Regions from separate parts of the Rhodopseudomonas telluris genome, predicted to be linked through region 2. Evidence: riboswitches for the same ligand, from Rfam matches in the RefSeq annotation. Region 2 holds a riboswitch; each other region holds the start of a gene.

Region 1 (10,218 bases), on a different contig from region 2:
GTAGATCATGCCGCCGCCCCAGGCGCCGATGAAGGAGCCCACCTGGTGGCTGAGGAAGGCGATGCCGGTCAGCGTCGCCATGAAGCGCAGCCCGAACAGCTGCGCGACGAGGCCGTTGACGAGCGGGATCACGCCGAGCCACAGCGCGCCCATCACCGCGGCGAACACCAGCGTCGAGGTCGCCGAGGCCGGGAAGTAGAAATACGCGGCGATCGCCAGCGAGCGCACGATGTAGATGCCGCCGAGCAGATACTGCTTCGGATAGCGGCCGCCGAGCCAGCCGAACACGTAGGAGCCCATCACGTTGAACAGCCCGATCGTCGCCAGCGCACTGGCGCCGAGCGACGGATCGAGGCCGCAGATCGCCAGATAGTTCGGCAGATGCGTGGTGATGAAGACGAGCTGCAGGCCGCAGACGAAGAACGCGATCGCCATCACCATGAAACCGGAATGGCCGAGCGCGGCCTGCACGACTTCGCCAGCCGAACGCTCGCTGTCGTCGGCCTTGTCGATGTCGATCTTGTCGGAGCGGCCGGCGAAGAACGCCGAGGGCAGCATCACCGCGGCGAGGCCGAGGAAGCCGACCAGCGCCATCTGCCAGCCCGAGGTGGTGATCAGCGTCTGCGCCAGCGGCGACGCCAGCACGAGACCGAGCGAGCCCGCCGCCGACACCGCGCCCATCGCGACGCTGCGCTTGGCCGGCGACACGGTTCGCGAGGTCGCGGTCATGGTCATGCTCGAGGCGGTGCAGGACAGCGCGATGCCGACGCAGACGCCGCAGCCGAGCGTGAAGGTCAGCGCCGAGTCGGCGAACATCATCAGCACCAGGCCGGCCGCGTAGATCACCACGCCGCCGAGCATCACCCAGCGCGAGCCGTAGCGATCCGCCATCAGCCCGACGATCGGCTGGGTCACGCCCCAGATGATGTTCTGCAGCGCCGTCGCCAGCGAGAAATCCGCGCTGGTGATGCCGACGTCACGGATCACGGACGGCTGCAGCAGCCCGAAGCTCTGCCGCATGCCCATCGCAAGGCTCAGCAGCACCGACGCGCCGATCAGGATCGACCAGCGCTGAAACGAGGTGAGCTCTGATGCCTTCATAGGACGTTTTCCTCTGGGTCTCGTCATTTTGAGAATAGTCATGCCCTGAAACGCGGTGTTTGACCATCCTTGCAACCGGTATCGTGGTCCTGCACAGAACGCAGGGGTTCGGTGACAGGAGAGCGGATGAGTATCGAGATCGACATTCTGTCGGGCGTCGCGGCGTGGCCGATGGTGAAGCCGCTGCTCGAATCGGTGTGGCCGGCCGGCCGTGAGACGGCTCCGCAGCGCACTGGACCGGAGACCGCGCACCCGACGCTGCGGGTGCTGGTCGAGTCGGACGGAGAACTGGTGAGCCATGTCGGCATCACCATCCGGATCGTGAGCTGGAACGGCCGCAAGTGCCAGATCGGCGGCATCGGCGGCCTCGTCACCCGGGCGGACAACCGGCGGCAGGGCTACGGCTCGATCGCGCTGAGGGCCGCGGAGCGGACGCTGCGCGATCACGAGGCGATCGACTGCGGGCTGCTGTTCTGCGACGACCAGCAGGCCCCGTTCTTTCAGGCGCGCGGCTGGCAGCGCTACGACGGCGAGATCACCGCCGAGCAGCGCGGCGGCAAAGCTCCGTATCGCGACCTGACGCCGCTGCAGATCGATCTGCGGCGAAAAATTCGCGGCGGCACGCTGGACCTCTGCGGTTTGCCCTGGTGACGCCTGCGCAGGACGCACGGCCGTGCCGCTTGCGCGCATTTGATATGTCGATCATAATATTATGAAGGATCGCCGCTGAGGAGCGGTCCGCAAGGGCGGAACACGCATGACCATCGACGCACCGGTGAACACACCCCTGCCGGCCCCGCCGCCGAACCTGCTCCTCACCGCCCCGATCGTGCCGACGCTCACCCGGCTGGCGATCCCGAACATCATCGCAATGGTCGGCACCGCTGTCGTCTCGGTGGCCGAGACCTCGTATATCGGGCGGCTCGGCACCGAAGCGCTGGCGGCGATCGCCTTGGTGTTTCCGTTCGCGATGCTGACGCAGATGATGTCGGCCGGCGCGATGGGCGGCGGCGTCTCCTCGGCGGTCAGCCGCGCGCTCGGCGCAGGCGATCGCGCGCGCGCCGAAGCGCTGGCGCTGCACGCTGTGATCATCGGACTGTGCGGCGGCCTGTTGTTCACGCTGATCATGCAGCTGTTCGGCCGCTCGCTGTTCATGCTGCTCGGCGGCCGCGGCGACGTGCTCGAACAGGCGTGCAGCTATTCGGTCGTGCTGTTTTCCGGCGCGGTGTCGATCTGGCTGGTCAACACGCTGGCCTCGGTGCTGCGCGGCACCGGCGACATGGTGCTGCCCTCCGCGACGCTGCTGGTGGTCGCGGTGCTGCAGATCGCGATCGGCGGCACGTTCGGCCTCGGCCTGTTCGGCATGCCGCGGCTCGGCATGCCGGGCGTCGCATCGGGGCAACTCGTCGCGTTCTCGCTCGGCACGCTGTTCCTGCTGATCTACATGGCGAGCGGCCGCGCGCGCGTGAGGCTGCGCGCCGGATCCTTCGTGTTCGAGCGGCGGATGTTTCTCGACATCCTCAAGGTCGGTGCGATGGCCTGCCTCGCGCCGCTGCAATCGGTGCTGACCATCCTGATCTTCACCAAGATCCTGGCGACCTACGGCACTGCGACGCTGGCCGGCTACGGCATCGGCTCGCGTCTGGAATTCCTGCTGATCCCGATCGCGTTCGCGGTCGGCGTCGCCTCGATCCCGATGGTCGGCATGGCGGTCGGCGCCGGCCAGGTGGCGCGCGCACGGCGCGTGGCGTGGACCTCGGGCGCCGCGTCGGCGCTGATCCTCGGGGTGATCGGCCTGGTGCTGGCGATTTATCCGGCGCTGTGGGTGTCGCTGTTCACCGCCGATCCCGCGGTGACCGCAGCGGCGCATTCCTACTTCCACTGGGCGGGGCCGGCCTTCCCGTTCTTCGGTCTCGGCGTGACACTGTACTTCGCCTCGCAGGGCGCCGCGAAAGTCGGCGGCCCGGTGCTCGCCGCGAGCGCGCGGCTGATGCTGGTGGCGATCGGCGGCACCGCGCTGATGATCAGCGGCGCGCCGTCGTGGACGCTGTTCGCCCTGGTGACGGCGGCGATGGTGGTTTACGGGCTGGGCACCGTGACGGCGATTCATCTGACACGCTGGGTCAAATGAATCCTGCGGACCTCCGTATCTTGTGTCTGTTTGTGTCCGTCATGCCTTTGCCACGAATCCGGCTCCTCTGCTAAGGCATGCGCTGCACCGCACCGACGCGACGTGCTGCGCACTGGACGATGCCTGGAGGATAGATGACCACCCGATCCGCACTCTTCGCCGCTGCATTGCTCGCTGCGCTGGCGCCTGCCGCTGCGCTCGCGCAATCAGCGCCCGGCCCGCAGGGCACCTGGCTGACTCAGGCCGGCGACGCCAAGGTGCGTATCAAGAGCTGTGGCCCGGCCCTGTGCGGCACGATCATCTGGCTGAAGCAGCCGATCGATCCCAACACCGGCAAGCCGCAGGTCGACGACAAGAACCCGGATCCGGCCCGCGCCTCACGCCCGGTGATCGGGCTGCAGATCTTCGGCGACATGCGGCCGGTGTCGCAGGGCAAATGGTCGGGCCACATCTACAACGCCGACGACGGCAAGACCTACGAGGCCAACCTGTCGCACACAGGCCCGACCTCGCTGCATGTCGAGGGCTGCGTCGGCTCGCTGTGCGGCGGCGAGAACTGGACCTTCGAGGGACGCTGACGATCGGCGGCGCGCCTCACGCGCGCATCGCCTTCAGCGCCACCGCCGCGGCGGCATAGCCGCCGCCTGCGCCGTCGACGAAATGCACATGATCGCTGCGCGCCGCCGACGGCGTGAAGCAGGTCATCATCGCCGCGTCCTGGCGAAACACGCCGTAACGGGCGATGCCCGCGGCGGCGGCCTCCGCCAGCCGCTGCTCCAGCGCGTCGGCGACATCGGGCGGACAATCCAGGATCATCCGCAATCCGTCGTCGTATTTGCGGAAGTCGGAATTCTCCGGCACCTGCGCCATATAGGTTTGCGGCACGAAGCCTCGGAAGCTGATGCCGAACCGCATGATCACATAGACGAACAGCGTCCAGAGCAGAACGCCGACGCGGCGCAGCAGCAACGGACCGCCGCCGGCTGCCCGCGCTTCCAGCTCGAAGCCCGCGGGTGGCCATCGCATCGTCGGCCCCTGAGACGGCACGGGCCGGCCGGCGTCGGGACTGCGCTCGGTCAGGGCCACCACCTGTTCGACCAGCGCGCGAAACGCCGCGCTGTCGGCGCTGACGGTGGGCACCAGCAGCAGCGTCAGGATCACGCCGTGGGCCGCCGGGATCGTCTCGAACCGGCACGACAAACCACTGAGATCGGGCATCGTCCCGGCAGGAGCCGGATCGATCAGGAATTCGCCGCGTTTCATCGCGGCTTCCGCCCAGCCGAGACCGCCGCCCGCAAACATCGCGTAGCGAACATGCGGCGACGGCGCGAACCGCGCGATGCGGACGTCGAGCCCGCGATCCCGGATCGTTGCGACCGGCACCAACGCGATGCGCAGCGTCAGCTCGAGTTCGTCGCGGACCCAGGCGGCCGCGGCCGCCATCGCATCACGGGCCACGGCGAGATCGTGCGGCGCGACCGCGAAGCTCGCGCCGTCGCCGCCGAACACAAACGGAAAATCGCGACCCTGCAGCGCGTTGGCAATCGCCGCGATCACCGAGGCGCCCGCCATGTTGACGGCCTTGTAGCGCTGCGCGGCGATGGCCCCGGTGGAATTGACGATGTCGGCCGTCCCGACCACCCAATCGTCGGGCACCGAGGCGTAAAGCGCCGGGTCCATCAGGTTGGCGAACCCGGAGAACACCGGCACGCGGTCGTAGAACGAGTCGCTGTTCGCCACGGTCATAAACGCAAGCTCCAGTCGATGCCGCACAGATACGGCGTCGCCGGCCGCCGGTTTGCGTGGAAGCGGCCTCGGCCGCGATCAGTCACCTTTGGCGCAAAGCCCGAACATGGCCGTCACCGATCCCCGCACGCAACGCGTCAGGGTGATGTCGGTGTACAGGCCGTAGGCGAAAACCGCCAAGGCGAGCAGGACGATGATGCCGAGCGATTTCAAGCGATCCAGTTCCCTCTGCACGGCGGCCCGATCCGATGCCGGACGCCGCGTGGCCGATCCTCTCACAGCTTTGGCGGCGACTTAGAGCAGAATCGCGGCATGCCGATCAACCGCTTCGCATCCGGGCGCTCCTAAAATGCGCCGGCGGCGCGCTCGCCCGGCGCCGTTGCACCTTCGTCTGAACGCGCGCCCGACGGTGGCAACTAATGTTGCGCCGGGCGGTGCCGCGTGCTCTTGTGCGGCATCTTCGGTGCCCTTTCTCGAAAGGGTGAAACGGGAATGCGGTGAGGCGAGCGATCGCCGAGGCCGCGGCTGCCCCCGCAACTGTAAGCGGATCGTCTCCGATCACACCAGCCACTGCGGCCATTCTCCGGCCTCGGGAAGGCGATCGGGACAACATTCGCGAGCCAGGAGACCGGCCGGAGATCTGCGCAATGCCATTCGACGGTGGGTCGAAGAAGGACGTTCCGATGCCGCATCCGCTTCCGACGTAGTCCGTCCCCACAACAGCCGCGCCTGATCGCCGACCTCTGCGCATGCGCGCGCGGTGGCGCGACGCGATCTGCCGCTGGGCCGTGTCGCCCGCTCCGCATCCGAACGATCTTGCCTCGACGAATTCGTACCATGCACGCTCCCCTCGACCATTTCGCGACCTTGGCGGTCTCCGCCGTCGACAACTCGCTTGAACCCACGCTCCGCGCCCGGATCGACGGCAAGGCCAAGCCGCCGGGCTCGCTCGGCCGGCTGGAGGACCTCGCCGTCCAGCTCGGGCTGATCTGGCACCCGGCGCCGCCGCGCACCGATCGTGCGATGGTGTTCGTGTTCGCCGGCGATCACGGCCTCGCCGAAGACCACGTCTCGCCCTACCCGGCGAGCGTCACGCAGGCGATGGTCGCGGCCTATCTGGCGGGCTGTGCCGGCATGAACGTACTGGCGAAAGCCGCCGCGACCGAAGTGTGTGTGGTCGACGCCGGCATTGCGGCGGATGTGCCACCGCATCCCGGACTGATCGACCGCAAGATCGGCTACGGCACGCGCAATGCCAGTCGTGAGCCCGCGATGAGCATCGACGACGCCCGCCGCGCGCTCAGCGCCTCGATCGCACTGGTGTCCGACGCGATCGACGGCGGCATCGATATCGTGGCGATCGGCGAAATGGGCATCGGCAACACCACGTCGGCGGCGCTGATCGCGCATCGCCTCACCGGCACGCCGATCGGCGATTGCGTCGGCCGCGGCGCGGGGCTCGACGACGCTGGCGTCTTGCACAAGCGCGCCATCGCGCAAAAGGCGGCCGCGCGCACGGCAGCGAGCGCGCCGCTCGAGGTGCTGGCCGAATTCGGCGGCTACGAGATCGCCATGATGGCCGGCGCTGTGCTGGCCGCCGCGGCCAAGCGCCGGCCGGTGGTGATCGACGGCTTCATCGCCAGCGCCGCCGCGCTGGTCGCGGTGCGGCTGCATCCGGCCGCGCGGGCCTATTGCGTGTTCTCGCATCGCTCGGCCGAGCGCGGCCATGCCGTACTGCTGGAGGCGATGGCGGCGACGCCCTATCTCGATCTCGGCTTCCGGCTCGGCGAAGGCACCGGCGCGCTGATGGCGATCCCGCTGGTGCGGGCGGCCGCCGGCATTCTGACCGAGCTGGCGGACTTGTCCGACGTGCTGGCCGGCCGCCTTGGACAGACGCAGTGACGCCCGCACTCCGCCCGTTTTTCAACGCGCTGCAATTCATGACGATCCTGCCAGCGCCGCGCGCCGCGCAGTTCGACGATGGCTGGCTGCTCCCCGCCGCCAAGTACTTTCCTCTAGTCGGCGCGCTGATCGGCCTCTTCTGCGGCGGCGTGCTGATCGCGACGTCGGCGATCTGGTCGGGGCTGGTGCCGGCCGTGTTGTCGGTGATCGCCGGCGTGGCGCTCACCGGCGCGCTGCATGAGGACGGCATTGCCGACAGCGCGGATGGGCTGTTCGGCGGCCGCACGCGCGAGCAGCGGCTGACGATTATCAAGGACAGCCGGATCGGCAATTACGGCGCCGTCACACTGATCGCCAGCCTGATCATTCGCATCGCCGCGCTGGCGACACTGCCGCCCTGGGTCGGCGCCGCCGCGCTGGTCGCCAGCCACAGCCTCGGCCGCGCCGGTATCCTGGCCGCGATGTCGATGCTGCCTTATGCGGGCAATGTCGCGACCGCGAAGCTGAACTATCCGGACCAACGACTCGATCCGGCGAAGGCCATCGTCGCCATGCTGCTGACGCTGCTCGGGCTGGCGTGGCTGATCGCCGCCGAACCCGGCGCCGCCGCCTGCGGACTGATCGGCGCCGTCGCGCTGGGCGCATTGCCCGCGCTGGCCGCCGCACGGCTGATCGGCGGCTATGTCGGCGACGTCCTCGGCGCGACAGAACAACTCACGCAGATCGGCTTGCTGCTTGGCGTCGCGGCGCTAGCCGGCCATGGTTAGTTGCACACGCCATCCCCAACGTCATTCCGGGGCGCGCGCCCTTGGCGCGCGAACCCGGAATCTCTGCTCATCACGAAGCAATAGGACTTCCCGCCGATGCGCAAACTTCTCCTGATCGGCATGGGCCCCGGCGATCCCAACTACCTGACGCTGCAGGCCGTCGAGGCGCTGAACCGCGCCAGCGTGTTCTTCCTGCCCGACAAGGGCGCCGAGAAGGCCGAACTGAAAACCGCGCGCGAAGAGATCTGCCGACGTTTCATCAAGTCTCCGGACACCCGCTTCGTCAGCATCGACATCCCGCAGCGCGCACCGGCCGGCGATGACTATCGCGCGGTGGTCGACGACTGGCACGCCCGCATCGCCGCGCGCTACGAAGCGCTGCTGACGAGCGAACTCGCGGACGGCGCGTGCGGTGCGTTTCTGGTGTGGGGCGATCCGTCGCTCTACGACAGCACGCTGCGCATCCTCGATCGCCTGCGCGCGCAGGGGCTGGCGATCGACTACGAGATCATCCCCGGCATCACCGCCGTGCAGGCGCTGGCGGCGCGGCACCGCATCGCGCTCAACCGCATCGGCGAGCCGATCACCATCACCACCGGCCGCAAACTCGCGGCTGGTTTGCCGATCGATGCCGACAGCACCGTGGTGATGCTCGACGGCGACGAGACCTTCGCCAAGATCGACCCCGCCGACCTCGAGATCTACTGGGCCGCCAATCTCGGCCTCGCCGACGAAGTCCTGATCTCCGGCCCGCTCAAGGACGTCGCCGCCGACATCAGCCGCACCCGGCGGCAGGTGCGCGAGGCGAAGGGGTGGGTGATGGACATCTATCTGCTGCGCAGGGGCGGCAAGGCCAAAGCGTAAGGCGCAAAAAAGAACCCCGGCCGCTGAGGACCGGGGTTCAATTTGGTTGCGGGGATAGGATTTGAACCTATGACCTTCAGGTTATGAGCCTGACGAGCTACCGGGCTGCTCCACCCCGCGTTAAACCTTTGCGCTTTCTTCAGAAAACCGAAGACCATCAACGCCCAAGAGCGTCGATCGATCCTCCCGGAAGCTTCCTGAGAAGGGGCCCGGGGCAGTGCCCGGGGCGCGAGGGGTGTCTAGCAACGCACGGGGGATTTGGGAAGCCCCGCGACGCAGATTTTCAAGATTATATGACGGCCGGAACCGGATGCGGTTGCGGGCGGACCGTGTCCCTGCAAGACTTCGTCAAAATCGGCCTAAAACATCAACATCGGCCGAAACGGGAGCGCACCATGGACCAGCCGTTGACCGGCTTCGGGGCCAATGCCCTGCACGACAGCTTTCACCGCATGTTCGATCGCTCCCGCGACGAGGCGCCCGCGACACTGGAGCTGCGACTCGATCGGCTGGCGCGGCTGCGCAGCCTGCTGACGGACAACGAGAAGCGATTCGAGCAGGCAATTTCATCTGATTTCGGCCATCGCTGCGCGGTCGAAACGCTGATCGCCGAGACGCTCAGTCTGCTCGGCGACATCAAGCACACCGCCAAGCACGTCAAACGCTGGATGACGCCGCGCAAGGTGAAGACCGAGTTGCAGTTCTGGCCGGGACAGAACCGGCTGATCCCGCAGCCGCTCGGCGTGGTCGGCATCATCGCGCCGTGGAATTACCCGCTGCAGCTCACCATCGCGCCGGCGATCGGGGCGCTGGCGGCGGGCAACCGGGTGATGATCAAGCCGAGCGAATTGTCGCCGGCGTTCTCGGCCTTGCTGCAGGAGACCGTCGCGGCGAAATTCGACGCCGACGAGATGGTGGTGACCGGGATCGAGGACGGCATCGCCGAGGCGTTCGCGCGGCTGCCGTTCGACCATCTGATGTTCACCGGCTCGACCCGCGTCGGCCGCATCGTCGCCGAGGCCGCCGGCCGCAATCTGACGCCCGTCACACTAGAGCTCGGCGGCAAGTCGCCGACCATCGTCGACCGCTCCGCCGATCTCGACGAGGTCGCGCCGCGGATCGCCTATGCCAAGCTGATGAATGCCGGCCAGACCTGCATCGCGCCGGACTACGTGCTGGCGCCGCGCGACCAGGTCGAGCCGCTGGCGGAGAAGATCCGCGCCGCGATGGCCCGGATGTTCGGCAGCGATCCGGCCAACGCCGACTACACCTCGATCGTCGCCGACCGGCATTATGCGCGGCTGAAGGGGCTGGTCGACGACGCCGCCGCGCAGGGCGCGACGCTGCTGCAGCCCGCCTCAGCCGACGATGCGGCGTGGAGCAGCCGTCGCAAGTTTCCGCCGACGCTGGTGCTGGGCGCCACGTCCGACATGAAGATCATGCAGGAAGAAATCTTCGGCCCGCTGCTGCCGATCCTCGGCACCGACGATGCGGCGGAGACCATCCGCTTCATCAACGGCCGCGACCGGCCGCTGGCGCTGTACTGGTTCGGTACCGATGAGGCCGCACGCGACGAGGTGCTGGCCCGCACCGTCTCGGGCGGCGTGACCATCAACGACTGCCTGGTGCACTTCGCGCAGCAGAACCAGCCGATGGGCGGCGTCGGCGCCTCAGGCACCGGCGCGTATCACGGCGAATGGGGCTTCA
Region 2 (10,218 bases):
CGGCGTCGGGCCGGTGCGGCTGTCGCTCGGCGCGGTGATCACCGCGCTGTTCGGCGGCGGCAGCGACGCCGAGCGCTCGATCGTCCAGGACATCCGCCTGCCGCGCGCGATCCTCGCACTGTCGATCGGTGCGATGCACGGGCTTGCCGGCGCCGCGCTGCAGGGCCTGCTGCGCAATCCGCTGGCGGCGCCGTCGCTGTTCGGTGCACCGCAGGCCGCGGCGTTCGGCGCCGTGCTGGTGATCTCGCTCGGCCTTGCCGACGCGCTGTCGTTCCTGCTGCCGCTGTCGGCGATCGGCATGGCGTTCGTCTCGGTGTTCATGTTGATAGCGGTGGCCGGGCGTAGCGCCAATCTGCTGCTGCTGATCCTCGCCGGGCTGGCGCTGTCGAGCCTCGCCGGCGCGGCGACCTCGCTGGCGCTCAATCTCGCATCCAATCCGTTCGCCGCGCTGGAGATCTCGTTCTGGCTGCTCGGCTCGCTCGAGGACCGCAGCTTCCAGCACGTCACGCTGGCACTGCCGTTCATGGCCTGCGGCGCGGCGCTGCTGCTGACGCGCGGCGAGGCGTTTCGTGTGCTCAGCCTCGGCGAGGAGGCCGCGCAGAGCCTCGGCGTCGACGTCGGCCGGCTGCGGCTGCAGGTGATCCTCGGCGTCGCGCTCGGTGTTGGCGCTGCCGTCGCCGTGTCCGGGACGATTGGCTTCATCGGTCTGGTGATCCCGCATCTGATGCGGCCGCTGGTCGGGCACGATCCGGGCCGGTTGCTGTTGCCGAGCGCATTCGGCGGCGCGGCGCTGCTGCTCGCCGCCGATATCGCGGTGCGCCTGATCCCGTCGAGCAGCGGCATCAAGGTCGGCGTGCTGACGGCGCTGATCGGCGTCCCGTTCTTTCTCTATCTGGTGGTGCGCGAGCGCCGCGCACTCAGCGGCAGCATGGCATGATCCAGGGTAATGACTTCGTCGCCGATGGGCTGCGGGTCAGTCTCGGCCGCCGTGTGCTGGTGCAGCCGATCTCGTTCGCCCTGCCGCGTGGCTGCCTGGCAGCCGTGGTGGGCCCCAGCGGCGCCGGCAAGACCACGCTGCTGCGCGCGCTTGCGGGACTCGTACCAAGCGAGGGCCGGGTGCTGCTCGGCGGCCAGGATGTCGCCCGCATGCCGGTGCGGCAGCGCGCGCGGCAGCTCGCTTATGTGCCGCAAGGTGAGGCGGTGCATTGGCCGCTGCCGGTGCGCGACGTGATCGCGCTGGGCCGTTATCCGCATGGCGGCGCCGATCCGCGCCGCCTGCAGGCGGGCGACTACGACGCGGTGAGCCGCGCGCTCGACGATGTCGATCTCGCGCCGCTACAGCATCGCCCGGTCACTGAGCTTTCCGGCGGCGAGCGGCGCCGCGTCGCCATCGCGCGGGCGCTGGCGACCGCCGCGCCAGTGCTGCTCGCCGACGAGCCGATCGCCTCGCTCGATCCTTACTTCCAGCTCTCGGTGATGGCGCTGCTGCAGCGCCAGGCTCGCGCCGGCGCGCTGGTCATCGTCGTCACCCATGACATCGGGCTGGCGGCGCGATTCGCCGATCAGGTCTTGATGCTCCTCGACGGCCGGCTTGCGGCGATGGGGCCGCCGAACGCCGTGCTGGCGCCGCCGAAACTCGCGGAAGTGTTTGCGATCGACGCCTATCGCGCCGATCACGAGGCACAGCCCGTGCTGGTGCCGTGGGCGATGCGGAGCGCGTGATGCGGAGGTGGTTGCTCATGGTGGTGATCAGTTGCGCCGGGCTGATCGCCGCGCCATCGGCCACGGCGGCCGCGCGGATCGCCTCGATCAATATGTGCACCGATCAGTTGCTGCTCGGGTTGGCCGATCCCGACCAAATCGTCGGGCTCGGGCCCTATGCGCGTGATCCGCATCTGTCGTGGCTGGCGAAGCAGGCCGAGCGCTATCCGCGGCTGTCGGGAGAGGCCGAAGACCTTCTGATACTTGCGCCCGACGTCATTCTGGCGGGACGCTACGGAAAGCGGGCGACACGCGACATCCTGCGCGCGAAGAACCTGCGGGTCGAGGAGTTCGACACGCCGCGCAGCATCGACGACGTCAAGGCGCAGATCGTGCGGGTCGGCAGGCTGGTGGGGCATCCTGAACGCGCCGATGCGATGATCGCCGAGCTCGATCGCGCGATCGGGCGCGCCAAGGCTGCGGCGGCAAGACATCCTGCGCGGGTGCTGGCGCTGTCGCGGCGCGGCTGGGTGACGGGCGGCGACAGCCTGCTGAGTTCGCTGCTGAAGACCGCGGGTCTGTCGAACGCTGCTACTGATCTCGGCTACGCCTATGGCGGTTTCGCATCGCTGGAGACGATTGTCGCGGCGCGGCCCGATCTGCTGTTGCTCGCCGAGGATCAGCCCGCGGCCGAGGACCAGGGCAAGGCGCTGTTGCTGCATCCGTCGATCCAGCGCGCTTATCCGCCAAGCCGCCGCATCGTCATTCCGGAGCCGCTGACGATCTGCGGCGGCGCGATGTTCGCGGTGGCGCTGGACCGGCTGGTCGCGGCGATCGAACGCATCGACCACGCGGGGACGCTGCCGGTGGGCGCGCGGGCCAGTGACTAGATGAGGATTTGCGCCTGCGAGCCATCGATCAGCTACTCATCGCTCGGACGTAGCGTCCTTGATCCGTTTGGGATCCTGCGCGCAGCCGTCCCAGATGCGCGGCTTTTCGAGCCAGCGCTGGATGAATTTCCAGGAGCGGCGATAGCCGTTATGCGGCAGCGTGCAGGCGCTGCAATCCTTCCGCAGCAGGCCGTTGCGATCGGTGAAGACCTGATAGGGCCCCGGGCACTCGTAGGCGATCAGGGGGCAGTAGCAGAACAGGCAGTTGAACTCGCGCTCGACGCCCGGATGACACGGCAGGAACGGGCAGGCCGCGTTGGTGAAGCCCTTGAAGGCTTCGTTGGTCGTGGTGTCTTTCGGTTCCATGGTGGCTCGATGACAGACGCCATCCGAGCTGGGCGCAGACGCAGCTGCGCGTGCGGACGGCGATCGACGCCGTGGTGCGGCGTCAGCACATATCTGGGGGGAGGCGGCGCATTCCGCGCCCGGCTGATGCCGATCAGTTCGCCGTTGTCATCGCGAGCTCCTGCTATCGACCCACCGTCGATCCGGGTTGAACAACGCCTGCGGCCGGTCTCCTGGCTCGCGGATGTGGTCCGGATCGCCTTCCCGAGTCGCATCGCGACGCAGTGGCATGCTGGTCCGGACAGATCCGCTTACAGTTGCGGGGGCAGCTGCGGCATGGGCGATCTCTCGCCGCACCGCATTCCCAGTTTCACCTCTCGCACGAGAGGCACCGTAGGCAGCACAAAGCACAGCACGCCGCGCGGCGACGTGCAAGACCAAAGCGAATGCTCTCGTTTGTTGGTCGAACTAAGCCGAGCGGCCGAGCGGCAGTTCGAACGGCGGCACCTCGCCGTCGACCTCGCGGCCGCGACCAATGCCGGCGATGGCGTCGACCATTCGGCCGTTGCGTGCCAGCACATCGTCCGCCAGCGCGACCATCAGCTTGTTCGGCGTTGCGGTTGGGGAGGCGCGGCGCAGCGCATCGGCGATGATCACTTCGTCGCCCGGTGCGCGTTCGCACGCCATCACATAGGCGGCGGCCGGCGACCGGCTGACGCCCATCCAGCAATGCACCAGCACGTCTTCGTCCGTACTGCAGCCGCGCGCGAACTCGATGATCCGGCGCACGATCGCATCGTCCGGCGCGACGTGAACCGAACCGGCGACATCGACGTCGTTGAACGCAAGGATCAGGCGGTCGGCCGGCAACCAGCTTTCATCGAACACCACGCGCTGCCACGGCGCCATCAGGGACAGCGATCGCGCCGGGCGGCGCTCGGCGACAAGGCGAGGGGCGTGATCGAGCGCGCTGACGATGATCATGCCGCGTCCTATCCGGCAGCGCGCCACAACCGTCAAGCCGGCCGCGATCACCTCTTCGTCGTGCTCACCCACGACGTCATCCGATCTCTTCCAACCGAGTGCCGCCATGACCGTCGACGTCGATGACCTGATTTCCCGTATCCGCTTTTCCGCCCGGCCGGACACCGGCCCACGGTGCGCCCGCGCGCTGATGATCCAGGGCACCAGTTCGGACGTCGGCAAGAGCATGGTGGTGGCGGGCCTGTGCCGGGCCTATGCGCGGCGCGGCCTCGCGGTGCGTCCGTTCAAGGCGCAAAACATGAGTAACAACGCCGCCGTCGCGGCAGATTCCGATCTGCCTTCGAGGCCGGACGGCAAAGCGCCGCGCGGCGAGATCGGCCGCGCGCAGGCGCTGCAAGCGCGGGCCTGCGGCGTGCCGCCGTCGATCCACATGAACCCGGTGCTGCTGAAGCCGCAGAGCGAGATCGGCGCGCAGGTGGTGCTGCGGGGGCGGGTGCTCGGCAATTGTCCGGCGCGGGTCTATCACCATATGCGGCAGCGGCTGATCCCGGCGGTGCTCGACAGTTTCGAACGCGTCGCCGCGGATTCGGATCTGGTGCTGGTGGAGGGCGCCGGCAGTGGCGCCGAGGTGTATCTGCGCGCGTCCGACATCACCAATATGCGGTTCGCCGAGGCCGCCGATCTGCCCGTCGTCTTCCTGTCCGATATCGACCGCGGCGGCACCATGGCGGCGCTGGTCGGCAGCTACGTGTTACTAAGCGAAGCGGATCGCGCGCGCGTGGTTGGTTATCTGATCAACAAATTCCGTGGCGACTTCTCGCTATTCGAGCCGGGCTGCCGCACCATCACCGAGCAGACTGGCTGGCCGTTTCTCGGCGTGCTGCGCTGGTTTCCCGGCGCCGACCGGCTGCCCGCCGAAGATTCGCTGGCGCTTGAGCGCGCCGCCGCGGCCAGCCGCGGCCGGCTGGGACGTCGACATCCACGCCCACGTCCGGCGCGGCGGCCGCGTGGTCGGGCTGTGTGCCGGCTTCCAAATGCTCGGCCGTGTCGTCCGCGATCCGCTCGGCCTCGAAGGTCCGCCCGGCGAGACGGCCGGGCTCGGCCTGCTGGAGATCGAGACCGAGATCTCTGGCGACAAGCGCCTGGTCGAGATCGACGCCCGCGACCGCCTCAGCGGCTGCCGGGTCACCGGCTACGAAATGCACATGGGCCGGACCACCGGCGCCGGCCTGGCGCGGCCGTGGCTGACGCTCGACGACCGCGCCGGGCTTCGGCCCGAAGGCGCGGTGTCGGCTGACGGCCGGGTCGTCGGCGGCTATCTGCACGGCATCTTCGGCGGCGACGATTTCCGGTCGGCCTGGCTGGGGCAGGTCGGCGCCGCGACCTCGGGTCTCGATTTCGAGCGCCGCGTCGAGGATGCGCTCGAGACCTTGGCCGACCATTGCGAGAGCAACCTGGATCTCGACGCACTGTTGGCGCTGGCGCGATGACGAACGACGCCGTCGCGATCGTCCGACCATCGCGGCGGCGCGGCCATCAGGCCGTGTGGCTGTCGGGCTCGAGACAGTTGCAGCTCGGTGTCCGGCCTAGTTGGTGTCCAGCCTGGAGAGTGGTCGAGACCGAGGAGGCCGTGCGCTTGGCGATGCCGAGGCCTCGTTCGAATGCCCCACAGCCATATCCGTAATTCGCATAAGGTATATTATGGAATATATAGATTTATAAGAAAATGCCATAAACTTGCGCGGGCTTTCGAATGTTCGCCGCGCGCGGTGCCGTGACGGCACGCCGGCAGCAAGCAGCTTTCGTCGTCCGTCCGCGTGTTGCTGTCGGATTGATCTCAGCTTCGGTTTGCGATGCCGCTCCGTGCCAATGTCGTAGCCGTCTCGGCCTGATGATGACGTGGAGCGTTTCCGTCGGTCATCTCATCCAGCCCGAGCCACGCTCGCGAAGCCTCGCGATTCTCTCAAGCCGGTCGTTCGCCGTTCACGCTGGGCCCGCTCACGCAGTCCTGCGGCCGGCGCTCCGGGCTTCCGGCGCGATCCGCGACACCGTCTGGACAAGTCCCATGGCCGCGGTCCGCCGGACGGAAATCGCTTGACCGGCTGGGCCGAAATGATGACCAAAGGCGCGTCGACTTTTCGGATCGGGTCGCAGAAAACAAGAAGCGTTATTGGAGGAAGCCAGATGAGCATTTCGCGCAGGACGATGTTGAAGGCGTCGGCGGCTGCGGCCGTCGTCGGCGGCGTTGGGGCGCCGTGGGTGGCGCGCGCGGCGGAGGCCGAGTTCGTCTATAAGTACGCCAACAACCTGCCCGACACCCATCCGCTCAACGTCCGCGCCCGCGAAATGTCGGCGGCGATCAAGACCGAGACCAACGGCCGGGTCGATCTGCAGGTTTTTCCGAACAATCAGCTCGGCTCCGACACCGACATGCTAAGCCAGATCCGCTCCGGCGGCGTCGAGTTCTTCACGCTGTCCGGCCTGATCCTGTCGACGCTGGTGCCGGCGGCCTCGATCAACGGCATCGGCTTCGCGTTTCCGGACTACGACACGGTGTGGAAGGCGATGGACGGCGAGCTCGGCGGCTATGTCCGCGGCGAGATCGGCAAGGCCGGCCTCGTGGTGATGGACAAGATCTGGGACAACGGCTTCCGCCAGACCACGACCTCGACCCGGCCGATCACCGGCCCGGACGACTTCAAGGGCCTCAAGATCCGCGTGCCGGTGTCGCCGCTGTGGACCTCGATGTTCAAGGCGTTCGACGCCGCGCCCGCCTCGATCAATTTCAGCGAAGTGTATTCGGCGCTGCAGACCAAGGTGGTCGAAGGCCAGGAAAATCCGCTGGCGATCATCTCCACCGCAAAGCTCTATGAAGTGCAGAAATTCTGCTCGCTGACCAACCACATGTGGGACGGCTTCTGGTTCCTGGCGAACCGCCGCGCCTGGGAGCGGCTGCCGGCTGATCTGCGCGAGATCGTCGCCAAGAACATCAACGCCGCCGGCGTCAATCAGCGCGCCGACGTCGCCAAGCTCAATGCCGGCCTCAAGGACGAACTCGCCACCAAGGGCCTGACCTTCAACCAGCCGACCATCGGGCCGTTCCGCGACAAGCTGCGCGCCGCCGGCTTCTACGCCGAGTGGAAAGGCAAATACGGCGATCAGGCCTGGTCGCTGCTGGAAAAGTCCGTCGGCAAGCTGGCCTGACCGGCGGCGGCGATGGCGCACGCCGGGGCCGACGCATTGGCCGTGGACTCGCTGCATCCGCCGGCGCGCAGATCGCTGGTCGGCGCGCTGGAGCGGGCGTTCGGCCTGATGGTGGAGATCCCCGCGGCCATGCTGGTGGTCGCGGAGGTCGTCGTGCTGTTCGCCGGCGTGGTGTCGCGCTACGTGTTTCACAGCCCGCTGATCTGGTCGGACGAACTCGCCTCGATCCTGTTTCTGTGGCTGGCGATGTTCGGCGCGGCGGTCGCATTCCGGCGCGGCGAGCATATGCGGATGACCGCGCTGGTGGCCAAGGCTTCGCCGCGGCGCCGCGCGTTTCTCGATCTGGTGGCGATCTGCGCCGCGCTGGCGTTCCTGCTGCTGATCGCGGCGCCGGCCACTGAGTACGCTTACGAAGAGAGCTACATCACGACGCCGGCGCTGTCGCTGGCCAACAGCTGGCGTGCCGCGGCGCTGCCGGTCGGCACCGCGCTGATGGCGGCGTTCGCGCTGCTGCGACTGATCCGGTTCGGCGACTGGCGGCTGGTGGGTACAGCCGCCCTCACCGTCGCGGTGCTGATCGGCGCGTTCTGCTTGGCGCAGCCTCTGCTCAAGCCGCTCGGCAACATCAACCTCCTGATCTTCTTTGTCGGCGTCGCCGGCTGTTGCGTGTTCGCCGGCGTGCCGATCGCGTTCGGATTCGGCCTGTCGATCTACGGCTATCTGGCGCTGACGACGCGGACGCCGCTGATGGTGCTGGTCGGCCGGATGGACGAGGGCATGAGCCATCTGATCCTGCTGTCGGTGCCGCTGTTCGTGTTTCTCGGTCTGTTGATCGAGATGACCGGTATGGCGCGCGCGATGGTGGCGTTTCTCGCCAGCCTGCTCGGCCATGTTCGCGGCGGCCTGCATTACGTGCTGGTCGGCGCAATGTATCTGGTGTCGGGCATTTCCGGCTCCAAGGCCGCCGACATGGCCGCCGTCGCGCCGGTGCTGTTTCCGGAGATGAAGGAGCGCGGCGCCAAGCCGGGCGATCTCGTCGCCCTGCTCTCGGCCACCGGGGCGCAGACTGAAACCATTCCGCCGAGCCTGGTGCTGATCACCATCGGCTCGGTCACCGGCGTGTCGATCTCGGCGCTGTTCACCGGCGGCCTGCTGCCGGGCGTGGTGCTGGCGATCACGCTGTCGGCGCTGGTGTGGTGGCGTTATCGCGACGAAGACCTCAGCCACATCAAGCGCGCCAGCGGCGCCCAGATCGGCAAACTGCTGGTCATCGCCCTGCCCGCATTGGCTCTGCCATTCGTGATCCGCGCCGCCGTGGTCGAAGGCGTCGCGACGGCGACTGAAGTCTCGACCATCGGCATCGTCTATGCGGTGCTGGCCGGCCTGCTGATCTACCGAAAGTTCGACTGGAAGCGGCTGCTGCCGATGCTGATCGAGACCGCGGCGCTGTCCGGCGCGATCCTGCTGATCATCGGGACCGCGACCGGCATGGCGTGGGGCCTGACGCAGTCCGGATTTTCCCGGTCGCTGGCGGCGGCAATGACCGGGCTGCCCGGCGGCGCCGGCACCTTCCTGGCGGTGTCGATCGTCGCCTTCGTGATCCTCGGCAGCGTGCTCGAAGGTATTCCGGCGATCGTGCTGTTCGGTCCGCTGCTGTTTCCGATCGCGCGTGCCATCGGTGTCCATGAAGTGCACTATGCGATGGTGGTGATCCTGGCGATGGGCATCGGATTGTTCGCACCGCCGTTCGGCGTCGGCTATTATGCGGCCTGTGCGATCGGCCGGGTCGATCCGGCCGAGGGCGTGCGCCCGATCTGGGGCTACCTGCTGGCGCTGATGGTCGGCCTGATCATCGTCGCGGCGGTGCCGTGGATTTCGATCGGATTTTTGTAGGTGCCGCGGGCTCGGACGGAGCGGCGCCACGTCAAGTGAGAGGCAGTCATGAGCGCTCCGCAAGGTCATTACAGCATCGGGCTGGACAAGACTCCGGCCAACTACGTGCCGCTGTCGCCGCTGAGCTTCCTGGAGCGCTCGGCCAACGTCTTTCCCGACCTCACCAGCGTGGTCTATGAGGGCCGGCACTACACCTGGAAGGAAACCCGCGCCCGCTGCCGGCGCTTCGCGTCCTGGCTGGTGCGCAGCGGCATCGGCCGCGGCGACACCGTGGCGGTGATGCTGCCCAATGTGCCAGCGATGGTCGAGGCGCATTTCGCGGTGCCGATGGCCGGCGCGGTGTTGAATGCGCTGAACATCCGGCTCGACGCACCGGCGATCGCATTCCAGCTCGAGCATGGCGGCGCCAAGATCATCCTGGTCGATCCGGAATTCTCCGCCGTAATCGCCGACGCGCTGAAGCTGATGAAATCGCCGAAGCCGCTGGTGATCGACGTCGACGACAAGATGTTTCCCGGCAGCCACCGCATCGGCGAGCTCGAATACGAATACGCGGTCGCCTCCGGCGATCCGTTGTTCACCGGCGAGCGGCCGCAGGACGAGTGGGACGCCATCGCGCTCGGCTACACCTCGGGCACCACCGGCAATCCGAAGGGCGTGGTGACGCATCATCGCGGCGCGTATCTGAACGCCGTCAGCAACATCCTCGCCGGCAATCTCGGCACGCACCCGGTGTATCTGTGGACGTTGCCGATGTTTCACTGCAACGGCTGGTGCTTCCCGTGGACGCTGGCGGCAGCGGCTGGTGTCAACGTCTGCCTACGCAAGGTCGACCCGGCCAAGATCTTCGAGCTGATCCCCAAGCACGGCGTCACTCACATGTGCGGCGCGCCGATCGTCTACAACGCGCTGATCAACGCGCCGGACGCGCCGAAGGGCGCAGCCGCCAAGCCGGTCGTCGGCCTGATCGCCGGTGCCGCGCCGCCGATGGCGGTGCTGGCCGGCGCCGAGACCATCGGCATCAAACTGACCCACGTCTACGGCCTCACGGAAGTCTACGGCCCCGCTTCGGTCTGCGCCGAGCAGCCCGGTTGGGACGATTTGCCGGTCGCCGAGCGCGCCAAGCTGAAGCGCCGGCAGGGCGTACCCTACCCGCTGCAGGAAGCCGTCACCGTGCTCGATCCGGAGACGATGCAGGAAG
Region 3 (10,218 bases), on a different contig from region 2:
AGAATGCTGATGGCGATGCCGGCCAGCCACCATTGTGGCTTCAGTGACAATTCGCCGGGAATCTGCGCGCCGTACAGGCCGCGCAGGCTGGCGGCGACATCCGGCAGCAGCGTCGCGGCGATGAAGTAACCGCAGACCAAACCGATCAGCCCGGCGACAAGTGCGATCAGCGTCAGTTCGATCACCATCACGCTGTTGAGCAACCGCGCCGAGGCGCCGCAGGCGCGCAGCGTCCGCAGCGTCGGCCGGCGCTGCTCGAAGGCGAGCCCGATCGCCGAATTGACGATGAACAGCCCGACCAGAAACGACAGCAGGCCGAACGCGGTGAGGTTGAGATGAAAGCTGTCGGTCAGCCGCTCGAGATCGGTTTCGGTGTTGGGCTCGACCCGCTTGAGCTGATCGCCGACCACATCGTGCAGCGGCGTGCGCGCGCCGCCAGCCTTGGTACCGATCAGCAGCCGCGACACTTTATCCTGCAGGCCGAGCAGCGGCTGCGCGAAGCCGATGTCGGTCACCAGCACGCCCGGCGCGATCTCCGGCTGCGGCTTGAGCGGCGGCAGCTTGCCGCCATTGCTGAGCGTCGGCGTTGCGCCTTCGCTGAGTTGCAGTTCGCGCATCGTGTCCGGCGAGATCAACGTCTGGCCCGGCGGCAGGATGAAGCCCTGCAGATTGGCGGTGCCGATCGCCGGTGCGGTGCTGGCTTCGACTGGCAGCGACAGCGGCTCGATGCCGGTGAGCCGCAGCGTGCGGCCGCCGAGCCGGACCTGGCCTTCGACCACGGGCGACACCGCCCAGCCGGCGCGGCGCAGATCGACGAATAGCTTTTGTGGGAAGTGATCAGCGTTCGGTGCGACGAGAGTCGCGGTGCGGGCGCCGCCGAGCGTCGCCGCGGCGCGGTCGTAGCTGGTGCGGGCCTGCGCGTTCAGCGCCTGCACGCCGCTCCACAGCGCGGTCGCCGAGATCAGGCCGATCAGCAGCGTGGCGAATTGCAGCTTGTGCCGCCGCCAGTGGCTGAGCAGCACCGCGAGAATCCACAGCGCGCGTCTCACCGGATCAGCCCCGCATGCAGATGGACGCGGCGGTCCAGCATGCCGGCGAGCCGTTCGCTGTGCGTCACCATCAGGAAGCCGCAGCCGGTGCGGCGAACGAGGTCGGTCGCCAGCGCAAGCACGCCGTCGGCGGTGTCCTCGTCGAGATTGCCGGTCGGCTCGTCGGCGAGCAGCAGCACCGGCTTCACCGCCAGCGCCCGGCCGATCGCGACGCGCTGCTGCTGGCCGCCCGAGAGTTGTTCGGGATAGCGCTTCAACAATGCGCCGAGGCCGAGCCGTTCGATCAGTTCGGCCTGCCACGCCGCGTCATGGCGGCCGGCGAGCCGGGACTGGAAGGCGAGATTGTCGGTGACGGTGAGGCTGGGGATCAGGTTGAACTGCTGAAACACCAGGCCGAGCCGGTCGCGGCGAAACGCGGCGCGTTCGGCATCGGAGAGTCGCGCGATGTCCGACTCGCCGAACCGGATGGTGCCGCCGTCGGGCTGGTCGAGGCCGGCGATCAGATGCAGCAGCGTGCTCTTGCCGCTGCCGGATTCGCCGGTCAGCGCCACGCTCTCGCCGGCCGCGAGCGCGAAGTCGACGCCGCGCAGCACCGCGACGCTGTCCTGCCCGGAGCGATAGGATTTGGTCAGGCCGGAGACTGTCAGCATGTGCCGGCACGCCCACCGGCTTGCATCGAACGGACCCCGCGCCGCGCCGCAACGTGGCCCGGGGGCGCCGCAACACCGCGGCGCAGGCCACGCATCGTCGAACCGATCATGCTGAACATCCTGCAGAACTATCCAGCCCGATATGGGGACGCGGCGGCGCCGGCTCAACGCTCCGCCGGATGGTTTGTTTGCAGCGCAACGCGGTTCGTCGGCCGCGGCTGCGACCAAATGGCCTCAGTTTGATTGCAATCGCACGCAATCGGCGGCAGCATTGAAACAGTCTCGCAAGAGATGCGGACAATAACAGCGCGTCAGAACGCAGGACTGGGAGGCCGCACGTGCATGAACGTTCGACGCCGAAAGGCGCCTGGAAGATCACCTTCCTGCTGTTCCTGTTCATGATCGTCAACTTCGCCGACAAGATCGTGGTCGGCCTCGCCGGCGTGCCGATCACACGCGACATGCGGCTGACGCCGGAGCAGTTCGGTCTGCTCGGGTCGTCGTTCTTCTTTCTGTTCTCGATCTCCGCCATCGTGGTCGGCTTCGTGGTCAATCGCATCGACACGCGCTGGGTGGTGCTGGTGCTGGCGCTGATCTGGGCGGTGGCGCAATTCCCGATGGTCGGCGAAGTGAGTTTCGCCACGCTGCTGATTTGCCGCATCATTCTCGGCGCCGGCGAGGGGCCGGCGTTCTCGGTCGCGGCGCATGCGATCTACAAGTGGTTTCCCGATCACAAGCGCACGCTGCCGACCGCGATCCTGTCACAGGGTTCGGCGTTCGGCGTGATCCTCGCGGTGCCGGCGCTGAACTGGATCATCGTCGATCACTCCTGGCACTACGCATTCGGTGCGCTCGGCCTCGTCGGGCTGATGTGGGCGGCGGCGTGGCTGGCGCTCGGCAAGGAAGGCCCGCTGGTGCCGACCGCCGCGATGGCCGCGGCCGAGACGCGGATTCCCTATGCGCGGCTGCTGACGTCGCGGACCTTCGTCGGCTGCGTCGCCGCGACCTTCGGGGCCTATTGGGCGCTGTCGCTCGGGCTGACCTGGTTCACCACCTACATCGTCACCGGCCTCGGCTTCAGCCAGCACGACGCCGGCCTGATCTCGGTCACGCCCTGGGTGTTCGGCGCCGCGATGGTGCTGTTCACCGGCTGGCTGTCGCAGACGCTGATGGCGCGCGGCGTCTCGACACGTCGGGCGCGCGGCGTGCTCGGCGCGGCGCCGCTGGTGGTCGGCGGCGTGATCCTGCTGTCGATGCCGCTGCTGCACAGCCCGGCGGCGCTGATCGCCGCGCTGGTGGTCGGTGCCGGGCTATGCGGGTCGATCTACGTGGTGTGTCCGCCGATGATCGCCGAGTTCACCCCGGTGGCGCAGCGCGGCGCCGCGATCGCGATCTACGGCGCGCTGTACACGCTGGCCGGCGTCGTCGCGCCGCTGGTGATGGGCAGCGTGGTGCAGACCGCCGCCAACGTGAACGACGGCTATCTGACCGGCTACATGATCAACGGCGCGGTGCTGATCGCCTCCGGCCTGCTCGGCCTGCTGCTGCTGTGGCCGAACACGGAGCGTGCGCGGCTGCTGAACGCTGCGGAGCCGACGGCGCTCGGGCTGCGCAAGCCGGCGTAGTTCGCAAGCCTCCGTCTTGCCCGGGCTTGTCCCGGGCATCCACGTCTTACAGTTCAGTGGCAAGAAAGGCGTGGATGGCCGGGACGAGCCCGGCCATGACGTGGTGGGGTCGTCGTTGAACTACTTAGTCACCGAGACTTCGTGGCTAAGCTTACTGGCTCGGCCCGTCGGTGTTGTACACTTCGCCTTCCGGCACCCAGCTCTTGCCGTCGAATTTGGCGATCTGCATCTGGGTGTAGGGGGCGTAGCGGTCGGGGCGGGTGGAGATCTTGATGCCCGGCAGCAGCAGCGGCGCTTCGGTCGGCTTGATGTTGGTGGCCTGCTTCAGCAGGTTGTCGCGCGTGAGATTGTCGCCGCAGGCTTCGAGCACCTTCACGGTCATATAGGCCGAGATGTAGCCGGTGACGGTGGAACCGTCGGCGATGTCGCCTTTCGGGTACCACTTGGTGAGGAATTCCTTGAACTCCTTGACGTCGGCGTCATTCTCGAACCGCGGATCGGTCGGCGTCTTGGCCGCCAGCGCGGTGAGCAGGCCGGTCGAGGCTTCCTTGCCGGCGGGTTCGAGTACGCCCTTGATCGAGCTCGAAACGCTGACCACGAAGTTCAGCGGCTTCCAGTTCAGCTCGTGGACCTTGCGGATCGCCTGCGCGCCGAACTTCGGCGTCGCCATGGTGAACAGCGTGTCGGCGCCCGAGGCCTTCAGGGCGACGATCTGCGAGTCGACGGTCGGATCGCTGACTTCGTAGGTGACCTCCTTGACGATCATCGTCTTGGCCTTGTCGCCGAGACCGTCCTTGAGGCCCTTGACGTAATCCTTGCCGGCGTCGTCGTTCTGCGAGAACACGCCGAGCTTGGCATCGGGCTTGTTCTTGAGCAGGTACTTCGCGAAGATCATGCCCTCCATCTGGTAAGGCGGGTAGAGCTGCGTGGTCCACGGGAAGTTCTTCGGATCGTCCCACTTCGCCGCGCCGGTCGAGATGAACAGCTGCGGCACCTTCTTGCCGTTGAGATATTTCTGGATCGCCGTGTTGGTCGGCGTACCGATGGTGCCGATGATCGCCAGCACCTCGTCCTGCTCGACCAGCCGCCGCGTCTGCTCCACCGTCTTGGGCGGCGAGTAGGCGTCGTCGAGGCTGATCATCTTGATCTTGCGGCCATTGACGCCGCCTTTTGCGTTGATCATGGCGTAGTACGCGTCTTCGACGTGGCCCTGTACGCCATAGGCCGAGGCCGGGCCGCTATACGGCATGGTCTGGCCGATCTTGATTTCGCTGTCGGTGACGCCGGGGCCGTATTGCTTCTGGGCGAAGGCGGGCTGAGCCGCTGCGACGGCGAACAAGCCGGCCGCGAGCAGGCTGAGGCGGGTGGTCATGGCACTTCCTCTCTTTGGTTGAAGCCGCACTCTGCGGTGCGGGCTGTCGTGATCGTCCGCGCGTCCGATTAGGCGCACGCGGCGATCGGCCGACGCTCTCACGCGGCCGCCATGAGTTCAAATCATTTGAATCCAAATTGCACGCCGCAGCGCGGCGCGAAGGTCGACGACGCGTCGGAGAATTCATCGCGGCGGAATAAGCGTGAGCCGAACCAGCTGATCTGCGGATATTTCGGCTACTTTGCCGGCAGGCATCGGGTGCCTGCCGCACAACGTCGCACCCGGCGATCCGTCAGGGCGGATCGCAGACGCGCTTAGAGATCGCGCTGCTCGTCGTCGCGGTCACGCTCCGGCGCGCAGATGTCGCCGCTGTCGTAGAGATCGTCGTCCGGCAGCCGCGCGGACACCGGCTTGGCGGCCGCGACTTCTTTCGTCGTCGCGGCGACCTTGTCCTTGCGGACCTTTTTGGGCTTGATCTTCTGCCACCCGATCATCGTCTTGGATCCCGTCAGCACGGGGCCGAAACGCGCCGTGGCGCGGTTCGGGTCCGTTGTCGTCCTGTCGCGGCCATTTGGCCACCGAAACAGTTGCAATCTAGCCCATGATCAGCGGCTACCGGCCGCATTTTGCACAAGGCAGCATCGCGCCGCCCGCGGGGCGGAGGGCGCGGGCATTTCAGGTGCGGTGGCCGCCCTTCTGCTGTTCGGCCAGCCAGTCCGACAGCGCGCGCGGCGTCGGTTCTGCCGACTTGCCGGCAGCCGTGCGCGTGCCGGCGGTCTTGCCGGTGCCGGCCTTGGCGCGCTTGGTCTTGGTCGGAGCGCGCTGCGGTTCGGCGGCCTCGCGCGCCAGACGCAACGCCCTCAGCCGGGCCATGTTGTCGAGAGTCGCCTTCGCAGCGGCCTCGCGTTCAGCGCGGCCGCTGTCGGTCTCCTGTGCGGCTGCGCCAGAGCGTGCAGCGGGGCGGGAATTTTCGTCGTTCGTCATTCGTCCACGTCGATTGTCTTCGGGGAATTGGGAAGCGCGGGGTGTAGCAAGAAAAAAGGCCCCGGGACAGCTTTTGCTGCCGGGGCCTGTCATGCACGATAGTCGGTGTGGCGCGACGTGATGTCCGGTCAGAAGGTCACGCCAGCCTTGGCCAGATAGGTTCGGCCCGGCAGCGGATACGCGCCGTAACGGCCGGGCGTGAAAGTGCTGGCCACCGCGTAATCGTAATATTGCGCGTTGAACAGATTGATCACGCTCAGCGACCAGAAGAAGTGGTCGACTTCGCCGCTCAGCTTGACATCGACGGTGCCGTTGGCCGGGATCTTGACCTGGCCGTTGGCATTGTCGTTGTCCATGAAGCGGCTGCTCCAAACCCGCGCGGTGGCATCGAACACGACGTATTTCTGCCAGACGTTCCAGGTCACGCCGGCATTCGCCGTATAGCGCGACACCAGCGGCACGTCGTTGCCGGAGAGCGGGCCCTCGCGGAACGTCGCCCGCGTATAGGCTGCGCCGCTGCGCAGCAGCAAATTGTCGCTGATCCGCACCGACGAGCTGGTCTCGGCCCCGGTGCGACGCGTCGGATCGAGGTTGGTGTTGTAGAAGTTCACCGGGTCGTAGCGGATCTCGTTGGTCAGATCCATGTTGTAGACGCTGGTCTGCATCTCGAACGGGCCGGACTTGATCCGGAAGCCGCCTTCGACGTCGACCGAGGTCTGGGTCTTCAGCGCGAAGGTGCCCGGAATCGGATTGAAGAACGCATCATAAGACGGACCCGAGGCGACGCGCTCGTCGACATTCGGCGTGCGGAACGCGCGCGCTCCGCGGGCGAACACGCTGAACACGTCGTTGAAGCGATGCTCGAGGCCGACATGCAGCGCATGCTGGGTCTCGGTGCTGTTCAGCGGCTGCGCCTGCGCTTCGCCGAAATAGCCCGGCGCCAGCGGATTGAGCCGGTCGGCGGCGTCGACCTTCACGCTCTGCACCCGGCCGCCATACGAGAAGTCGGTGCTCGGCAGCACGGCGATGGTCTGCTGCCAATAACCGGCCAGCGTCTTCTGCGACAGATTGTAGACGTGCACCGGCGGCGTGCCGCGATACTGGCCGCGGTCGGAATCATAGGTCGCGTCGTAATAGTCGAGGCCCGTGAGGATCTTCGACGGCAGGCCGAAGAACGCGTTCTTGATGCTAAGCCGCGGCGTGATCGACCAGGTCTGGAGATGCGCGTCGAACCAGCTCGCGTTGAAGCTCTGCAGCGGCACGTCGCCGAAATAGCCGGCCTGTTGCCGCTTGTCGCGGACGCCGCCATCGACGATCAGCTCGGCGCCGTCCCACAGCGATTTGGTGAAGCCGGCGGTGAGGTTGGCGCCCTGCTTGTCGGCGAAGTTGAACGGCGTGCTGGTGCCGCTGCGGTCGGTCTGCAGCTGGTTGACGCCGATCGAGGGATCGACGATCCGCGAGCCGGGCAGACCGAGACGCTGGTTGTCGCCGGAGATGTTGAGGAACGCGCTGAGATCGCCGGTGGTGTAGCGCAGTTCGCCGATCGCGTTGTTCTGTTCCAGCGCGTTGTTGGAGCGGTAGCCGTCGGAGCGGACGCCGTTGGCGAACGCAGAGGTCGACCACGGCCCGGAATTGAACGCCGCCGACACCGCGGCGAGTCGCTGGTTGAATGAGCCGACGCCGCCTTCGGCGCGGAACGTCGCGGGCGGGCCGCCGGTGCCGCTCTTGGTGACGATGTTGATGACGCCGCCGACCGCGTTGTCGCCGTACAGCACGGCGCCGCTGCCGCCGCGGGTGATCTCGATGCGCTCGATCGACTGCAGCGGGATGCTCGACAGGTCGACGCCCTGCAGGTCGAGGTCGTTGAGGCGGCGGCCGTTGATCAGGAACAGCGTGTTCGAGGTCGCGGTGGCGCCGAAGCCGCGCAAATCGACCGACGAGCCGGTGCCGTTGACGCCGCCATACAGCGACGTGGTCTGCACGCCGGGCGTCTGCGCGATGATGTCCTGCACGGTCTGCGCCGGCGAATGCGCGATGTCGTCGGCGGTGATCACTGTGCTCGAGGTGCCGACGATCGCGTCGGAGGTGCGCGTCGCGGTGACGTTGATGGCGGGCAGCATGTCCTGCGCGGCCGCAGGCGCGAGCGTGGCGAACAGGCTGGAAGCCAGGATGGTGGAGCACAGCAGCGCGCGCGTGCGCGGTGCAGCGGAGTGAGAAGACGGCATGGATAACCTCGGCCGGACGTTCAGTGGCACGTCACAGCGAACGAGGGATCACCATGCTTGCGCGGGTGAAACCAATGCCTGCAATTCCCGACCGGCACTCTCGCGTGTGACCACGAATGACGGCAGGTCTCCTGGCTCGCGGGTGATATCTTCCGTCGCCTTCCCAGGGCCGAGGTCCCAGTGGCATTCCGACAGAAGTCGAACCGCTTACAGTTGCGGGAACAGCTGCGGCCTGAGAGCGTGAAGCTCCGCACCGCATTCCCTTTTCATCCTCGTGAGAGGAACCGTCACATTCAACTAGAAGTATCGGACGGCGTGGAGTCAATTCGCCGTTGGCGGTGGCCGGCCCGGTTGCTGCGCTCGCCGGTGGGATTGTCCGCGGCTGTTGCTTGCGAGTAACAATGCGGCTTGATCCAGCTCAACAAGGCGCGGTGACGATGGCGGACTATGTGGTCGAATTCGGCAAGGACGGTCGGCCTGTCGAATCCGATGGGCGGCTCGATGCCGCCGCGTTTCATCGCAATCAGCAGGCGATCCGCGATGTGCTCGCGCGCCTGCTGCACGGCGTCGCGGGCGACGTGTTGGAGGCCGGCAGCGGCACCGGCCAGCATGTGGTCGCCTTCGCGCGTCAACATCCCGAGATCGTCTGGTGGCCGAGCGACATCCATCCGCAGCATCTGAGCAGCATCGCCGCATGGCGCGCGCACTCCGGGCTCGCCAATATCCGGGAGCCGCGGCGGATCGATCTGTCCGATCCGGCATGGCCCGCCGGGATGGTGAGCGACGGCGATCCCGCCTCGCTCGCCGCGACGTTCAGCGCCAATGTGGTGCACATCGCACCGTGGCCGGTGGCGCAGGGGCTGTTCGCCGGCGCGGCCCGGCTGTTGCGGCCGGACGGCCAACTCATCCTCTACGGCCCGTTCAAGCAGGACGGCCAGCACACCGCGCCGAGCAATGCGGCGTTCGACGCCAGCCTGCGCGCCGCCAATCCCGATTGGGGCGTGCGCGATGTCGGCGAGCTGGAGCAGCTCGGCGCGGAGCACGGCCTGCGCCTGACCGAGATCATCGCGATGCCGGCCAACAATCTCATCCTGGGCTTCGCCCGCAGCGGCGAAAGCGGAAGGCCGCGCATAGGTTAGCCGCGCCTGCGGCAGTTGATCGCAGACCGTCGCCGCCTATGATGCCGGCCGATTCCACGGCCCGGCGATGCACCGGCCGGATGAAGGGCGAAACACCCGATGGTTGACGCGACCGCGACCTGCGAGATTTCCGACGACGCGCGGGCGCGCTCCAACGTCTGGCGGCTCGCCGCCGCGCAGGCGCTGACCGGCGCCAATGCGGCGGTGATCTTCGCCACCGGTGCGATCATCGGCGCGCAGCTGGCGCCGAGCGTCGCGCTCGCCACCGTGCCGATCTCGATGTACGTGGTCGGCCTCGCGGCCGGCACGCTGCCGACCGGCGCGATCGCGCGCCGCTATGGCCGCCGCGCCTCGTTCATGATCGGCGCCGGCTGCGGCGCGGCTGCCGGTGCGCTCGGTGCGCTGGCCATTCTGTACGGCTCGTTCGCGCTGTTCTGCGTCGCGACCTTCCTCGGCGGGCTGTATGGCGCGGTGGCGCAATCCTATCGGTTCGCCGCCGCCGATGGCGCCAGCGCCGACTATCGCCCGAAGGCGGTGTCGTGGGTGATGGCCGGCGGCGTGTTCGCCGGCGTACTCGGTCCGCAGCTGGTGCAGTGGACCATGGAGATCTGGCAGCCTTATCTGTTCGCCTTCAGCTACGTGGTGCAGGCCGCGGTGGCGCTGATCGCCATGGCGGTGCTGTGGAGCGTCGATGCGCCGAAGCCGCAGCCGGCCGATCTCGCCGGCGGCCGGCCGCTGCTACAGATCGTGCGGCAGCCGCGCTTCATCGCCGCGGCGCTGTGCGGCGTCATCGCCTATCCGATGATGAATCTGGTGATGACCTCGGCGCCGCTGGCAATGCAGATGTGCGGCTTGCCGGTCAGCGATTCGAACTTCGGCCTGCAATGGCACATCGTGGCGATGTACGCGCCGAGTTTCGTCACCGGCTCGCTGATCGCCAGGTTCGGCGCGCCGCGCGTGGTCGCGCTGGGGCTGGTGCTGGAAGCGGCGGGCGCCTCGATCGGCATCATGGGCATCTCCGCCCCGCATTTCTGGGCGACCCTGTTCGTCATCGGCGTCGGCTGGAACTTCGCCTTCGTCGGCGCCTCCGCGCTGGTGCTGGAGACGCATCAGCCGAGCGAGAAGAACAAGGTGCAGGCGTTCAACGATTTCCTGGTGTTCGGCATGATGGCGC

What was found. Region 2 has a riboswitch for cobalamin ahead of ACFFJ6_RS21130 (cysteine-rich small domain-containing protein). Riboswitches for the same ligand answer to the same signal wherever they lie in the genome.
Region 1: it holds a riboswitch for cobalamin, as region 2 does, so the genes downstream of both, cobT (nicotinate-nucleotide--dimethylbenzimidazole phosphoribosyltransferase) here and ACFFJ6_RS21130 (cysteine-rich small domain-containing protein) in region 2, are expected to answer to the same signal.
Region 3: it holds a riboswitch for cobalamin, as region 2 does, so the genes downstream of both, ACFFJ6_RS10545 (TonB-dependent receptor) here and ACFFJ6_RS21130 (cysteine-rich small domain-containing protein) in region 2, are expected to answer to the same signal.

The regions. Positions count from the first base shown of each region.
Region 1 is NZ_JBHLWM010000001.1:1,193,904-1,204,121, reverse strand. Features, by position in the region: gene ACFFJ6_RS05500 (MFS transporter) at 1-1,101, opposite strand, end outside; gene ACFFJ6_RS05495 (GNAT family N-acetyltransferase) at 1,228-1,752, shown strand; gene ACFFJ6_RS05490 (MATE family efflux transporter) at 1,859-3,232, shown strand; gene ACFFJ6_RS05485 (DUF2147 domain-containing protein) at 3,367-3,810, shown strand; gene ACFFJ6_RS05480 (DUF3095 domain-containing protein) at 3,827-4,978, opposite strand; gene ACFFJ6_RS05475 (hypothetical protein) at 5,057-5,212, opposite strand; cobalamin riboswitch at 5,423-5,629, shown strand; gene cobT (nicotinate-nucleotide--dimethylbenzimidazole phosphoribosyltransferase) at 5,816-6,880, shown strand; gene cobS (adenosylcobinamide-GDP ribazoletransferase) at 6,877-7,647, shown strand; gene cobF (precorrin-6A synthase (deacetylating)) at 7,744-8,511, shown strand; tRNA gene ACFFJ6_RS05455 (tRNA-Met) at 8,555-8,631, opposite strand; gene ACFFJ6_RS05450 (coniferyl aldehyde dehydrogenase) at 8,907-10,218, shown strand, end outside.
Region 2 is NZ_JBHLWM010000008.1:790,648-800,865, forward strand. Features, by position in the region: gene ACFFJ6_RS21115 (FecCD family ABC transporter permease) at 1-937, shown strand, start outside; gene ACFFJ6_RS21120 (ABC transporter ATP-binding protein) at 934-1,722, shown strand; gene ACFFJ6_RS21125 (ABC transporter substrate-binding protein) at 1,740-2,591, shown strand; gene ACFFJ6_RS21130 (cysteine-rich small domain-containing protein) at 2,628-2,957, opposite strand; cobalamin riboswitch at 3,143-3,347, opposite strand; gene ACFFJ6_RS21135 (tyrosine phosphatase family protein) at 3,405-3,992, opposite strand; partial or broken gene ACFFJ6_RS21140 (cobyric acid synthase) at 4,027-5,410, shown strand; gene ACFFJ6_RS21145 (TRAP transporter substrate-binding protein) at 6,105-7,124, shown strand; gene ACFFJ6_RS21150 (TRAP transporter large permease) at 7,137-9,017, shown strand; gene ACFFJ6_RS21155 (acyl-CoA synthetase) at 9,066-10,218, shown strand, end outside.
Region 3 is NZ_JBHLWM010000004.1:132,928-143,145, forward strand. Features, by position in the region: gene ACFFJ6_RS10515 (ABC transporter permease) at 1-1,049, opposite strand, end outside; gene ACFFJ6_RS10520 (ABC transporter ATP-binding protein) at 1,046-1,699, opposite strand; gene ACFFJ6_RS10525 (MFS transporter) at 2,098-3,324, shown strand; gene ACFFJ6_RS10530 (ABC transporter substrate-binding protein) at 3,476-4,696, opposite strand; gene ACFFJ6_RS10535 (hypothetical protein) at 5,011-5,190, opposite strand; gene ACFFJ6_RS10540 (hypothetical protein) at 5,372-5,680, opposite strand; gene ACFFJ6_RS10545 (TonB-dependent receptor) at 5,809-7,905, opposite strand; cobalamin riboswitch at 8,010-8,209, opposite strand; gene ACFFJ6_RS10550 (DUF938 domain-containing protein) at 8,343-9,044, shown strand; gene ACFFJ6_RS10555 (MFS transporter) at 9,144-10,218, shown strand, end outside.